Regions from separate parts of the Lentzea sp. NPDC003310 genome, predicted to be linked through region 2. Evidence: riboswitches for the same ligand, from Rfam matches in the RefSeq annotation. Region 2 holds a riboswitch; each other region holds the start of a gene.
What was found. Region 2 has a riboswitch for cobalamin ahead of cobN (cobaltochelatase subunit CobN). Riboswitches for the same ligand answer to the same signal wherever they lie in the genome.

Region 1: linked by a shared signal. The riboswitch ahead of ABZX02_RS32705 (ribonucleoside-diphosphate reductase subunit alpha) and the one ahead of cobN (cobaltochelatase subunit CobN) in region 2 are both predicted to bind cobalamin.
Region 3: linked by a shared signal. The riboswitch ahead of ABZX02_RS33680 (CbtB-domain containing protein) and the one ahead of cobN (cobaltochelatase subunit CobN) in region 2 are both predicted to bind cobalamin.
Region 4: linked by a shared signal. The riboswitch ahead of ABZX02_RS04620 (iron ABC transporter permease) and the one ahead of cobN (cobaltochelatase subunit CobN) in region 2 are both predicted to bind cobalamin.

What each region holds. Positions count from the first base shown of each region.
Region 1 covers NZ_JBEXNC010000018.1:11,212-14,390, forward strand. Annotated here, with positions in the region: gene ABZX02_RS32705 (ribonucleoside-diphosphate reductase subunit alpha) at 1-1,120, opposite strand, end outside; cobalamin riboswitch at 1,228-1,430, opposite strand; gene ABZX02_RS32710 (LysE family transporter) at 1,628-2,176, opposite strand; gene ABZX02_RS32715 (LysR family transcriptional regulator ArgP) at 2,276-3,133, shown strand; gene ABZX02_RS32720 (SDR family oxidoreductase) at 3,151-3,179, shown strand, end outside.
Region 2 covers NZ_JBEXNC010000013.1:262,869-266,047, reverse strand. Annotated here, with positions in the region: gene cobN (cobaltochelatase subunit CobN) at 1-1,303, opposite strand, end outside; cobalamin riboswitch at 1,339-1,470, opposite strand; gene ABZX02_RS27555 (hypothetical protein) at 1,479-2,474, shown strand; gene ABZX02_RS27550 (precorrin-8X methylmutase) at 2,471-3,091, shown strand; gene ABZX02_RS27545 (precorrin-2 C(20)-methyltransferase) at 3,091-3,179, shown strand, end outside.
Region 3 covers NZ_JBEXNC010000018.1:207,330-210,508, forward strand. Annotated here, with positions in the region: gene ABZX02_RS33665 (HAD family phosphatase) at 1-322, shown strand, start outside; gene ABZX02_RS33670 (SMI1/KNR4 family protein) at 319-852, opposite strand; gene ABZX02_RS33675 (CbtA family protein) at 906-1,661, opposite strand; gene ABZX02_RS33680 (CbtB-domain containing protein) at 1,670-1,858, opposite strand; cobalamin riboswitch at 1,912-2,044, opposite strand; gene ABZX02_RS33685 ((2Fe-2S)-binding protein) at 2,115-2,765, opposite strand; gene ABZX02_RS33690 (phosphoribosyl-ATP diphosphatase) at 2,874-3,137, shown strand; gene hisG (ATP phosphoribosyltransferase) at 3,154-3,179, shown strand, end outside.
Region 4 covers NZ_JBEXNC010000002.1:430,910-434,088, forward strand. Annotated here, with positions in the region: gene ABZX02_RS04610 (3-isopropylmalate dehydrogenase) at 177-1,214, shown strand; gene ABZX02_RS04615 (YciI family protein) at 1,281-1,700, opposite strand; cobalamin riboswitch at 1,790-1,928, shown strand; gene ABZX02_RS04620 (iron ABC transporter permease) at 1,961-2,983, shown strand; gene ABZX02_RS04625 (ABC transporter ATP-binding protein) at 2,983-3,179, shown strand, end outside.

The sequences.
Region 1 (3,179 bases), on a different contig from region 2:
AGACCTTGATCTCGCCGTTGTCCGCCTTCTGCTCGTAGGCGCGGTACTTGTCGGCGAACTCGGTGCCGAACGCGTCATGCAGGTCCGGGACCTCGTCGGGGGAGAAGAGCGTCCACTGGCCGTTGGCGCGGACGCGGCGGAGGAACTCGTCCGGGACCCAGTTCGCGGTGTTCATGTCGTGGGTGCGGCGGCGTTCGTCGCCGGTGTTCTTGCGCAGGTCGAGGAACTCCTCGACGTCGATGTGCCAGGTCTCGAGGTACGCGCAGACCGCGCCCTTGCGTTTTCCTCCCTGGTTCACGGCCACCGCCGTGTCGTTCGCGATCTTCAAGAACGGCACCACGCCCTGCGACTTGCCGTTCGTCCCCTTGATGTGCGCGCCGATCCCGCGCACGGGTGTCCAGTCGTTGCCGAGCCCACCCGCGAACTTCGACAGCAGCGCGTTGTTGCTGATGCCGTGGAAGATCCCCGCGAGGTCGTCATCGACGGTGGTCAGGAAGCACGACGAGAGCTGCGGGCGCGTGGTGCCCGAGTTGAACAACGTCGGGGTCGAGCACATGAAGTCGAACGACGACAGCAGCTCGTAGAACTCGATGGCGCGGGCGTCGCGGTCGTCCTCCTCCAGCGCGAGGCCAATGGCGACGCGCATGAAGAACGCCTGCGGCAGCTCGTAGCGGCGGCCGTCGTGGTGCAGGAAGTAGCGGTCGTACAGGGTCTGCATGCCCAGGAACTGGAAGTTCAGGTCCCGTGACGCGTTCAGGGCGTCGCCCAGGCGGGCCAGGTCGAACGACTCCAGGCGCGGGTCGAGCTGGCCGAACTCGATGCCGGAACGCACGAACGACGCGAAGTACGCCGGGTAGCGCTCGGTCATCTCGGCGTGCGACAGGGGTTCTCCGCAGGCCTCGGCACGCAGCTTGTCCAGCAGCAACCGGGCGCTGACGTAGGAGTAGGCCGGGTCGTGCTCGACCATCGTGCGGGCGGCCATGATCGGCGCGAGCGCGAGCTCGTCGTCGGTGATGCCGTGGTAGAGGTTGCGCTTGGTCTCGGCCAGAACCGCCTCGGCCGACGCGGTGGGCAGGTCGGCGCAGGCTTCGTCGATGACCACTGAAAGGCGGTCGGGCACGCTCTCTCCTCGCGAGCAGGCCGAGGGTGAACGCGTGCGCGCGCCGGCGGCCGACGCCACCGGTGCACACAGCCGCCCTCCCTCGGGGCACCGTGTCGTGCGCGCAGGCTTGCGCGCACACCAGTGGCAGGTCTTCGGACTCGTGGGCGCACTTCCAACGCCTACCGGCCGTCGCTTCCCAGGTCGGCTGACCCAGTGCTTGGTTGACGGCTTTCGTTCCCACTCACCGCTGCGGGGCAGTCCCGGGTTCGCACCGGGTTCCCTCTTGCCTCACCGAACGGGTCGGTGAACCACCAGCGCGGCAGATACTACATGTGGTGGTGGGGTCTGGATCACCACCCAACATGCGCGTGTCGTGGGTTAGGGTCGGAAACGTGGGTGATCTTCGGCCTCGGGTCGTCTTCGGTGCACTGGTCAGCGCGGGGCTCGCTTCGGCGTCCCTTTTCGTCGGGACGGCGGCGCCCGTGACGTGTGGCGCCCTGGCCGTCGCGGCGGTGCTCGTGATGATCACCAGCCGGCGATCAGGGTCACCCCGAGAGTGATCATCACGGCGGCGATCAGGCCGTCGAGGACGCGCCACGAGCGTGGCTTCGCGAACAGCGGGCTGAGCAGCCGCGCGCCGAAGCCGAGGGCGACGAACCAGGTGATGCTCGCCGTCACCGCGCCGATCCCGAAGAGCCAGCGACCGGCCGCGATCGACCCGAGCAGCAGCACCGTGTCGAGGTAGACGTGCGGGTTGAGCCACGTGAGCGCGAGCGCGGTCAGCACGGGCCGGCCGCTGGGCTCGGAGCCGGTGTGCAGCGCGGACGGCCGCAGCGCGCGGCGCGCGGCCAGGAACCCGTACCCCAGCAGGAAGATCCCGCCCACGACGGCGGCGATCGTGATCGCCTGCGGGACCGCGCGGACGAGTGCTCCGAACCCGGCGATGCCGACGGCGACCAGGATCGCGTCCGACAGCGCGCACACGGCGACGACCTTGGCGACCGCCTGGCGTCGAAGTCCTTGGCGCAGCACGAAAGCGTTCTGCGCGCCGATCGCGACTATCAGGGTCATCATGGTGCCGAAGCCGAGCAGCAGGTCAGTCACCCGGCCCACGGTATTGACGCCGTCTTGATGAGACCAGCTAAAGATTCTTACGTAGCATTAGCGCTCGTGATGGACCTGGACCTGGTGCGGACGCTGCTCGCGGTCGTCGACGCGGGCACGTTCGATGCCGCCGCGACGGCGCTGCACGTCACCCCTTCCGCTGTCTCGCAACGCATCAAGGCGCTCGAACAGCGAACCGGGCGCGTGCTGCTGGTGCGCGCCCGGCCGGTTCGGCTTACGCCGTCCGGCGAGGTGCTGGTCCGCTATGGTCGGCAACTGCTCGCGCTGGACCAGGACCTCGACGCGGCCCTGGGCGAGGACGCCGTGGTGCGGGTCCCGATCGCGGTCAACGCCGACTCGCTCGCCACGTGGTTCCTGCCCGCCCTGCAACGGGTCTCGCCGGAGCTGCGGATCTCGTTCGACCTGCACCGCGAGGACCAGGACCACACGACGGCGTTGCTGCGGCAGGGCCTGGTGATGGCCGCGGTGACGTCCTCGCGCGAGCCGGTGGCGGGCTGCTCGGTGAGCAAGCTCGGCGAGATCCGTTACGCCGCAATGGCTCCCGCGTCCTTTGTGGAGCGACATGCGCGAGGCCCGCTCAAGTCGTGGCTGCCGGACGCGCCCGTCGTCGTGTTCGACCGCAACGACGACCTGCAGGACCGGTTCGTGCGCACGCTGACGCGCGGGCGGGGCGCGTCGGAGCACCGCCACTACGTGCCGTCGTCGGAGGTGTACGTGCGGGCGATCGTGGCGGGCCTCGGGTGGGGAATGGTGCCGCCGCAACAGCTCCAGGAGGGCCTGGTCGACCTCGCGCCGGGCCGCACCATCTCCGTGCCGCTGTACTGGCAGCAGTGGAAGCTCGACTCGCCGGCGCTGACGGCCGTCGCGGAGGCGGTGGCGGCGGAAGCGAGCGAGGCGTTGCGCTAGCGGTTAGCCTGCCTGGCATGACCGGCGAACCGATGAACCTCGACGG
Region 2 (3,179 bases):
AGTGCTCCTGCATCGACTCGCGGAAGTCGTCCGGCAGAGTCTCGTAGAACTCGCGGTAGTCGGCCGCGGCGATGCGGATCGGGTTGCTCTCGAACTGCTCCTGCGTGAGCCAGTCGGCGTCCTGGCCGCCGGCGGCGATCAGCGCGTGGATCAGCTTGTCGCCGTCGAGCTCGTCGACGCCGGGCAGCTCGTCGCCGATGTCGTACCCGTGCTCCCGCATGGCCTTGAGCAGCCGGACGGTCGACGCGGGCGTGTCGAGGCCGACCGCGTTGCCGATGCGCGAGTGCTTCGTCGGGTAGGCCGACAGCATCACGACGACCTTGCGGTCCTTGGTCGGGATGTGCCGCAACCGCCCGTGCCGCACCGCGATGCCCGCAACGCGCAGCGCCCGCTCGGGGTCGGCGACGTAGACGGTGAGCCCGTCCTCGTCGATCTCCTTGAAGGAGAACGGGACCGTGATGATCCGGCCGTCGAACTCGGGGATCGCGACCTGCGTCGCGGTGTCCAAAGGAGACAGACCGTCGTCGTTCTCATCCCACGTGTCGCGGCTCGACGTGAGGCACAACCCCTGCAGGATCGGTACGTCGAGCTCGGCGAGCGCCCCGACGTCCCACGCGTCGTCGTCGCCACCGGCGGACGCCTTGGCGGGGTTCGTCCCACCGGCCGCGAGCACCGTCACGACGAGCGCGTCGGCCTGGCGCAGCGTGTCGAGCAACTCGGGCTCGGCGGTGCGCAGCGAGGAGCAGAAGACCGGCAGTGCCTTGCCGCCCTTGGCCTCGATCGCGTCGCACAGGGCGTGGATGAACGCCGTGTTCCCGGCGACGTGGTGCGCGCGGTAGTAGAGCACCGCGACCGTGGGGCCCTCGGCGTCCGAGGCCTCGCGCTCCAGCACGCCCCACGTCGGCGTGGCCTGCGGTGCCGCGAAGCCGTGGCCGGTCAGCAGCACGGTGTCGGAGAGGAACTTGTGCAGCTCGGTGAGGTTCGCCGGCCCGCCGTGCGCGAGGTAGAGGTGCGCCTCCGCGCACACGCCGCCGGGCACCGTCGACAGCTCCATCAACGCCGCGTCCGGCTGCATCTCACCGCCGAGGACGACGACGGGGAGGCCGTGGGCGAGCAGCCAGTCGAGGCCCTCCTCCCACATCCGGCGGCCGCCGAGGATGCGCACGAGCACGAGGTCGACGCCCTCGACGAGCGCGGGCAGGTCCTCGACGGTGAGTCTCGCGGGGTTGCCGAGGCGGTACTCGGCACCGCTCGCACGCGCCGACAGCAGGTCGGTGTCGGAGGTCGACAGCAGCAGGATCACGCAGGGCTCCATCCCTCGTGGGGTCCTCGCCCCAGGTTGCGGGTCACGGCCGAAGCAGAGTTCCTGACTCCCAGCGGTGCTGGTCACAGTGGCGGGACCGCGCCGGATTCGCACCGGCTTCCTCCTGCGCTTCGTCGTTCGGGCTCACCCTAACCGGCGGGTTACAGTCCGACCTATGCGTAGTCACCCGGATGCCTGCCCCGGCGCCGTCGAGCTGCACCAGGCAGCCGACGGCGGGCTGGCGCGCATCCGGGTGCCCGGCGGCACTCTTTCCGCTGCTCAGTGGGACGTCGTGCGGGTCGCGGCCGCCGAGCTCGGAAACGGTTCAGTGGAACTGACTTCGCGGGCGAACCTCCAGATCAGGGGACTCGCGGACGGCGTGGAACTGGGCGCGCGGCTGGCCGCGGCGGGCCTGCTGCCGTCGGCCACGCACGAGCGGATGCGCAACATCATCGCGGCGCCGCTGGAGGACAACCAGGAGCTCGTCGACGAGATCGACGCGGCCCTGTGCGCGGACCCCCTGCTGGCCGCGCTGCCGGGCCGTTTCCTGCTCACGGTCGGGCACTCGGTGAGCGGCCTCGGCGGGGACTTCGGGCTGGTCAGCGACGCGGACGGCGGCTTCGTCCTGCTGCTCGCGGGCCGCGACACCGGCGTCCGCGTGACCGACCCGGTGGCCGCCGTCCTGTCCGCCGCCCGCCTCTTCCAGCGGCTGCGCGGCGCGGCCTGGCGCCTGTCCGAAGTGGACGACGGTGTGCGAAAGATCACCGCGCACTTCGGCGCCTCCGATGCCCCGCGCGTCACGCCCGCTGTGACCCCTGTCGCACCTTCACCGTTGACCCCGGGAGTTCCGCTCGGCCGCCTCGACGCCGCGCAGCTTCCCGGCGTCGCGCTCCGCCTCACGCCGTGGCGCAGCCTCGTGGTGCCCGCCGGTACCGACACGGCCGGCCTCATCACCGACCCGGCCTCGCCGTGGCACGGCGTGAGCGCCTGCACCGGACGCCCCGGCTGCGCGAAATCGCTGTCCGACGTACGAGCCGACGCACGGGCGTGGCTCGGCACCCCGCACACCCTCCCGGTGCACTGGTCGGGGTGTGCCCGCCGTTGCGGCCGCCCGGCAGGGGAAGTGATCGAGTTCGTCGCGACGGGCGACGGCTACGAGGAGATCCGTTGACGCAGTACATCAAGGACGGGGCTGAGATCTACCGCCAGTCCTTCGCCACCATCCGCGCGGAGTCGGACCTCACCGGGTTCCCCGACGACGTCGCGAAGGTCGTCGTCCGCATGATCCACGCGTGCGGCATGACCGACCTGCCGCAGGACGTCGCGTTCTCGGCGAACGTGGTCCGCGACGCCCGCGCGGCGTTGCGGGCCGGCGCGCCGATCCTGTGCGACGCCAACATGGTCGCGTCCGGCGTGACCCGCCGCCGCCTGCCCGCGGACAACGAGGTCCTCTGCTTCCTCCAGGACCCGCGCACGCCCGAGCTGGCGAAGACGATCGGCAACACGCGCAGCGCCGCCGCCCTGGAACTGCTCGCGGACCGGTTCGACGGTGCCGTGATCGCGATCGGCAACGCCCCCACCGCACTGTTCCACCTTCTTGACCTGATCGCCGCCGGTGCGCCGCGGCCCGCCGCGGTGCTGGGCATCCCGGTCGGGTTCATCGGGGCGGCGGAGTCCAAAGATGCTTTGGCCGCAACGGATCTGGAGCACCTGGTGGTGCGCGGCCGGCGCGGCGGCAGCGCCATGACGGCGGCGGCCATCAACGCGATCGCGAGCGAGGAAGAGTGATGACGGGCAAGCTCTACGGCGTCGGCGTGGGTCCCGGCGACCCCGAACTCGTGACGGTCAAGGCCGCACGGCTCATCCACGACGCCGA
Region 3 (3,179 bases), on a different contig from region 2:
GACGTCGACCGAGCGGGGACTGACCGAGGTCGCGCTGGACACGATCGGGCGGGACCTGTTCGACGTGACCGTGTGCGGCGACGAGGTGGACGGGCTGAACAAGCCGCTGCCCGAGCCGTACCTGAAGGCGGCGCGGCTGCTCGGGGTGGACGCGGCCGAGTGCGTCGCTGTCGAGGACTCGCCGACCGGGGTGGCCGCCGCGGTGGCGGCGGGGTGCACGGTGCTGGTCGTGCCGTGCGACGTCGCGGTGGAGGCGGGGGAGCGGCGGATCTTCCGCGACTCCCTCGTGGGCGTCGACCTCGAGGTGCTGAAGGCGCTCTAGACCCGCCGCCAGCCGAGCCTGCCGTCACGCACCTCGGGCACGTAGACGGAGGTCGTGAAGAACTTCGCCGCGTCCGCGTGTCCGCGCAGAGCCGGTGCGCCGGTGTCGAGGGAGTCCGCGATGTCGGTGAGCATCGCGGTCAGGCTCGGCCAGAGCGACGGCAGCCTGCTGCCCTCGTCCACGTCCCACGCGCGGACGCACCCGGACTCCGGACCCGGACGTTCGTCGACGAACAGGTAGTCGCCCATGTCATCCGCGGCGATCGGGACGAACTCCGGCAGGAAGACTCCCGACGTCGCGCCGGCCGGTTCCGTCTCGACTTCGAGGTGCGTGCTCTTCCTGTTTCGCGTTCGCTGCGAATCTTCTGGGGACAACGGGGTGTACCGCGCTGGAATCAGGTTCTCCGCACCGGTGAGGCGCCAGAGGCCGGTGGTCGCCGGATCGGCCGTGATCTGGTCGAAGGTGCGGGATGCGTTGACGCGCAACCAGTTGTGGATGCGTTCCCACGGTTGAACACCGTTCCCCGTCATCCCGACATGATGTCGCGCCGGAGGCGGGGTGGCCTCGCGGCCACCCCGCACCGTCAAGCGACGACTGCCTTCTCGACGGACTTCGCCCTGCGCGTGGCCGGGTCGACCAGCAGGCCGAACACCACGCCGATGCCCACGTAGAGCGTGGCCAGCTGCGCGAGCGAGCTGAGGCGGAACTGCCACAGCACGGTCACCGGCATGTCCGCGGGGATCGTGTCCGGCGGCGCGGGGAACGCCAGCAGCACCACCGCGCCGGCCGCGACCACCGCGAGCAGCACGGCCGTCGCCCGCACCGGTGCGGACTGCTCGCGCAGCCGCTCGGCGAGCCACGACGCGCCCCACACGATCACCAGGCCGGCCACCACCACGCCCAGGTACAGGGCGGTGCGGTAGTTCACCGTCTCCGGGTCGCCCACCGCGGGCGGGTTGGCCGGGTACTTGAGCCACGGCAGCAGCGCGACGGCGCCGAAGACCGCGGCACCGAACGCGACGCTGCGCGTGAACGGCGTGCTGCCGGTGAACCAGCGCTTCGACAGCGCGTAGGCCGTGGCGAACACCAGGCCCACCGCGATGCCGACGATCACCACGCCGAGCATGCCGCCCACGACCTGGGCGCCGCGGCTGACGAGCTCTTCCCCGCCGCCGTGGGAGTGGCCGGTCTCTTCACCGGCGGGTGCGCGAGCCTCCTCGACCGCGAGCGCGGCCCGGATCGGGATCTCGGTCACCAGGAGCTGCACCAGCGCGGACGCGACGCCGGCGATGCCGCCGGCCGCGATGCCGCGCAGTGCGATGGACTTGTAGGTCGTCATCCGCGTGGTCAGTGGCAGGGGACGCCGAGAGCGTGGCGGCCGTCGTGGAAGAACTCGTGCAGCAACTCGGAACCCGCGCCGAGCGCGAGGCCGTTCTCCTGCAGGACCAGGTAGGTGACGATCAGGCCGAGCAGTGAGACGGCGAAGGCCCATTTGGGCACGCGGACGGCGGACAGGCTTGCTGCGGGGCTCGTCATGACGGGCTCCTCCATACCTCGTGGAAGGTCAACTCTCCTTGCGGCGCCGCAGCCGGTCTCCTGACTCCCGGATCAACGCTGCCCCCGCGTCTTCCCAGTTCCGGCGGGAACCAGTGACGTGCTCGGCGGGGATCGCTTCCCGGTCACAGTGGCGAGGACCGCGCCGGATTTCCACCGGCTTCCCGTCACTGCGGCGCGTGCACCGTAAGTTGAGCGGCCCGTTAAGCACAACCGGCCATAAGAGTTGTTGCGTTCCTCACTTCACGAGTGGGCAGTCGCCACACTTCCCACCTGCGGCGACGCGGTAGTAAAGACAACAGCTCCGGCGCCGGAACCCGAGTTCGCCGGGGAAGCTCAGGAATTCTCCGGCTTCTTCGAACGGCGGCGCGCTCATGAGCCGTTCGCCCCGTTCTTCCGCTTCCTCCGCCGTGAGCATGCGTGCGCGCACAACCATTTTCAGCGCGCCCGCGACGTTCGACATCGCGTTGCCCCACAGCAGTCCGCGCGCCACGGGCGTGACGGACTGGATGGCCTCCACGACCGGTGCGAGTGCCTCGGCCGGTGGCGGCCCCAGGCGTGGCTGGTCGATGCGCACGCTCAGGCCGTTCGCCGGGTGGTGGTGCCACCAGAGGTTCTCGGGGCGGACGTCGATCGGGATGTTCGCGGCCGTGAGCGGGCTGAGCAGGCGGGCGGTGTAGCTGAGGAAGAACAGGCTGGCGGCGACGCGTGGTTCGTCGGCTTTGTACCGGATCGCGATGGCGTCGATGGTGGTCTTGAGGGCGGGGCCGTCGAGAAGTGCCGTTCCCGGCAGCCAGAAGTCGTCGGGGCGGCCCACGTCGAGGGCGAAGAACGGGTTGATGCCGCGCACCCGGCGCAGCGCTGCGAGGACCTCCGCGAACTCCGACACGGAAGTTCACGCTACCGGGTGTCCATGCAGGACAGATCACGTCCACCGCCTGGGACAGATGTGACCGCGGTGTGGACCGGGGTCGCCGGGATGGGAGGATGTGGAGCCGTGAAGACCTTCGATTCCCTGTTCGCAGAGCTGACCGAACGAGCCGCCACCAAGCCGGAGGGATCCGGCACCGTCGCCGCGCTCGAGGCCGGGGTCCATGCGCAGGGCAAGAAGGTCCTGGAGGAGGCGGGCGAGGTCTGGATCGCCGCCGAGTACGAGTCCGACGAGAAGCTCTCCGAAGAGATCTCGCAGCTGCTCTACCGCCTCCAGGTGCTCATGCTGGGCCGTGGGCTCACCCTCGAAGACGTGTACAAGTACCTCTGACGGAAAAGACTTCGACATGCTGCGCGTTGCAGTCCCGAACAA
Region 4 (3,179 bases), on a different contig from region 2:
TCCTGCGGTCGAGTGACACTCGAAAGTTTGGTATGGGCCGTGTGGGTGTCCCGCAGTACGGGAGATAACACCCCGATGGGGTGTCCGGCATGCGGCGGACGGCCGCGATGCCGGTAGCCTTTCGCGTGAGGAAAATAGTCCCACCAATTGGGGACTGACACCTGGGAGGTGTGTGGATGCGGCTCGCAGTGATCCCAGGAGACGGGATCGGGCCCGAGGTCATCGCTGAGGCCCTGAAGGTCCTCGGTGAGGTCGTTCCGGCGGCCGAGATCACTCGCTACGACCTCGGCGCGGCGCGCTGGCACGCCACGGGAGAGTTGTTGCCCGAGTCGGTGCTGGGGGAGCTTCGCCAGCACGACGCGATCCTGCTCGGCGCGGTCGGCGACCCGTCGGTGCCGAGCGGAATCCTGGAGCGGGGCCTGTTGCTCAGGCTGCGCTTCGAACTCGACCACCACGTGAACCTCCGCCCTGCTCGTCTCTACCCCGGTGTCCGCAGCCCGCTCGCGGACCCGCCGGAGATCGACATGGTGGTGGTGCGCGAGGGCACCGAGGGCCCGTACGCGGGCAACGGCGGCCTGCTCCGCAAGGACACGCCGCACGAGATCGCCACCGAGGTCTCGCTGAACACCTCGTTCGGCGTCGAGCGCGTGGTCAGGGACGCCTTCGCGCGTGCCTCGAACCGCCAGCGCCGGCACCTGACGCTGGTGCACAAGACGAACGTCCTCACGCACGCCGGCTCGTTGTGGTCGCGCGTGGTGGAGGAGGTCTCGCTGCAGCACCCGGACGTCACCGTGGCCTACCAGCACGTGGACGCGGCGACCATCCACATGGTCACCGACCCGGGCCGCTACGACGTGATCGTCACGGACAACCTGTTCGGCGACATCCTGACCGACCTCGCCGCCGCCGTCACGGGCGGCATCGGCCTGGCCGCGTCCGGGAACATGGACGTCACGCGCCGCAACCCGTCGATGTTCGAGCCGGTCCACGGGTCGGCACCCGACATCGCGGGCCAGGGCATCGCCGACCCGACGGCCGCCGTGCTGTCGGTGGCGCTGCTGCTCGACCACCTGGGCGAGCACGAGGCGTCGCGCCGGATCGAGGCCTCCGTGGCGTTCGACCTGGCGACGCGCGACCACCAGTCGCCGGGCGCGACCTACGCGATCGGTGACCGGCTCGCGGCGCTCGTGTCGTCGAACGTGCGCACGGGCTGAGTTCTCCAAGGCACGTACTAAGGCCCCGGTCGAGTCGACCGGGGCCTTGGTGTTTCCGGAGGTGCGTCAGAGCTGGCCGTTGGCCTCACGCCACGCGCGCTCCTTCTGGATCCACTCGTTGTCCTGCGGGAACTCGTCGATGGTCGGCACGCGCCGGATCTCGGTCTTGAAGCCGGGGCCGGTCATCGGCATCCGCTTCGCCCACTCGACCGCCTCCTGGATCGAGGACACGTTGAGCAGGTAGAAGCCGTTGAACAGCTCCTTGGTCTCGCCGTACGGGCCGTCCGTGACGACCGGCGGCTCCTGCGAGTAGTCGACGACGACGCCCTCGGAGGTGTCGGAGAGCCCCTCCGCGGCGAGCAGCACGCCGGCGCGGATCAGCTCCTCGTTGTACGCGCCGACCTCCTCCAGCATCTTGTCGAAGTCGAACTCGCCCATGTTGGCGAAGGCCTCGTCGGTGGCGCGCATGATCAGCATGTACTTCACGGTGTGTCTCCCTGGATGTCTCTCGTTCGGTGTCGTCCACAGGTCGAACGGGCGCGGTGCCGGATCGACATCACACCCGAGAAATTTCCGAACTTTCTGTTTTCGCAGGTAGGGTCACTGAAGTCGTGCGTGGGGGAAGACCGGTCTGAGTCCGGCGCTGACCCGCAACGGTAGGTCCCCCGAGCCGGGGGACGAGCCCGAACACCCGCGTGCGATGCCCCAGGAACTCCGATTCCGCCGTGGACTGCGGGAAGGACCAAGTGATCTCCAAGATCAGCGCGCTCGTGGGCGTGCTCGTCGTCAGCATCGTGGCCGGCGTGGCGCTCGGCCCCGTCTCCGTGCCGTTCGGTGTCACCACCGAGCTGCTGTGGGAGGCGCTGACCGGCGGCACCGTCCCCGCCCACCTCGCCGGGCAGTACCACATCGTCTGGGACATCCGGCTGCCCCGCGTCCTGCTCGCCGCCGTCGTGGGCGCGGGACTGAGCGCGGTCGGCGTCGCGATCCAGGCGATGGTTCGCAACGCGCTCGCCGACCCGTACGTGCTCGGCATCTCCTCGGGCGCGAGCGTCGGCGCGACGGCCGTGGCGACGATGGGGATCCTGTCCGGCCTCGGGGTCTACGCGCTGTCGGTCGGCGCGTTCGCCACCGGACTCGGCGCCACGGCCCTGGTCTACATCACCGCGCGCACGAGCCGAGGGCTCACACCGCTGCGGCTGGTGCTGACCGGGACCGCGCTGGCGTACGGGTTCTCCGCCGTGGCGATGCTGCTGGTGTTCCAGGCGCCGCACGGGGAGGCGGCGCGGGCGGCCATGTTCTGGCTACTCGGCAGCCTCGGTGGCGCGACGTGGACGGCACTGCCGATCGCCGCCGCCGTGACGGTGCTGGGCATCGCCTACCTGATGACCAGAGCCCGGCAGCTGAACGCGCTGGCGATGGGCGACGAGACCGCGACGACGCTCGGCGTGCCCGTCAACCGGTTCCGCACGCACCTCTTCGTCGTGACCGCCGGCATCACCGGCGTGCTCGTGGCCGTCAGCGGCGCGGTGGGCTTCGTCGGGCTGATGCTGCCCCACCTCACCCGCATGGTCGTGGGCGCGGACCACCGCAAGGTCCTCCCGCTCGCGCCCCTGGCCGGGGCGTCGTTCATGGTGTGGGTCGACGTGGCCGCGCGGATGCTCGCGGCACCCGAGGAGCTCCCGCTCGGCGTCATCACGGCCGCGATCGGCGTGCCGTGCTTCATCTTCCTCATGCGCCGCAAGAGCTACGTGTTCGGAGGACGTTGATGCGCGTCGACATCGAGCAGGTCACCGTCCGCGGCATCATCACGGACATCACGCTGCACGCCGAGGACGAGGTCGTCGGGATCGTCGGCCCGAACGGCAGCGGTAAGTCCACGACGTTGCGCTGCGTCTACCGCGCCCTGAAACCGGACGTGGGCGCCGTGCTGCTCGACGGCGTCGCCGTCCACAAGCGACAGCA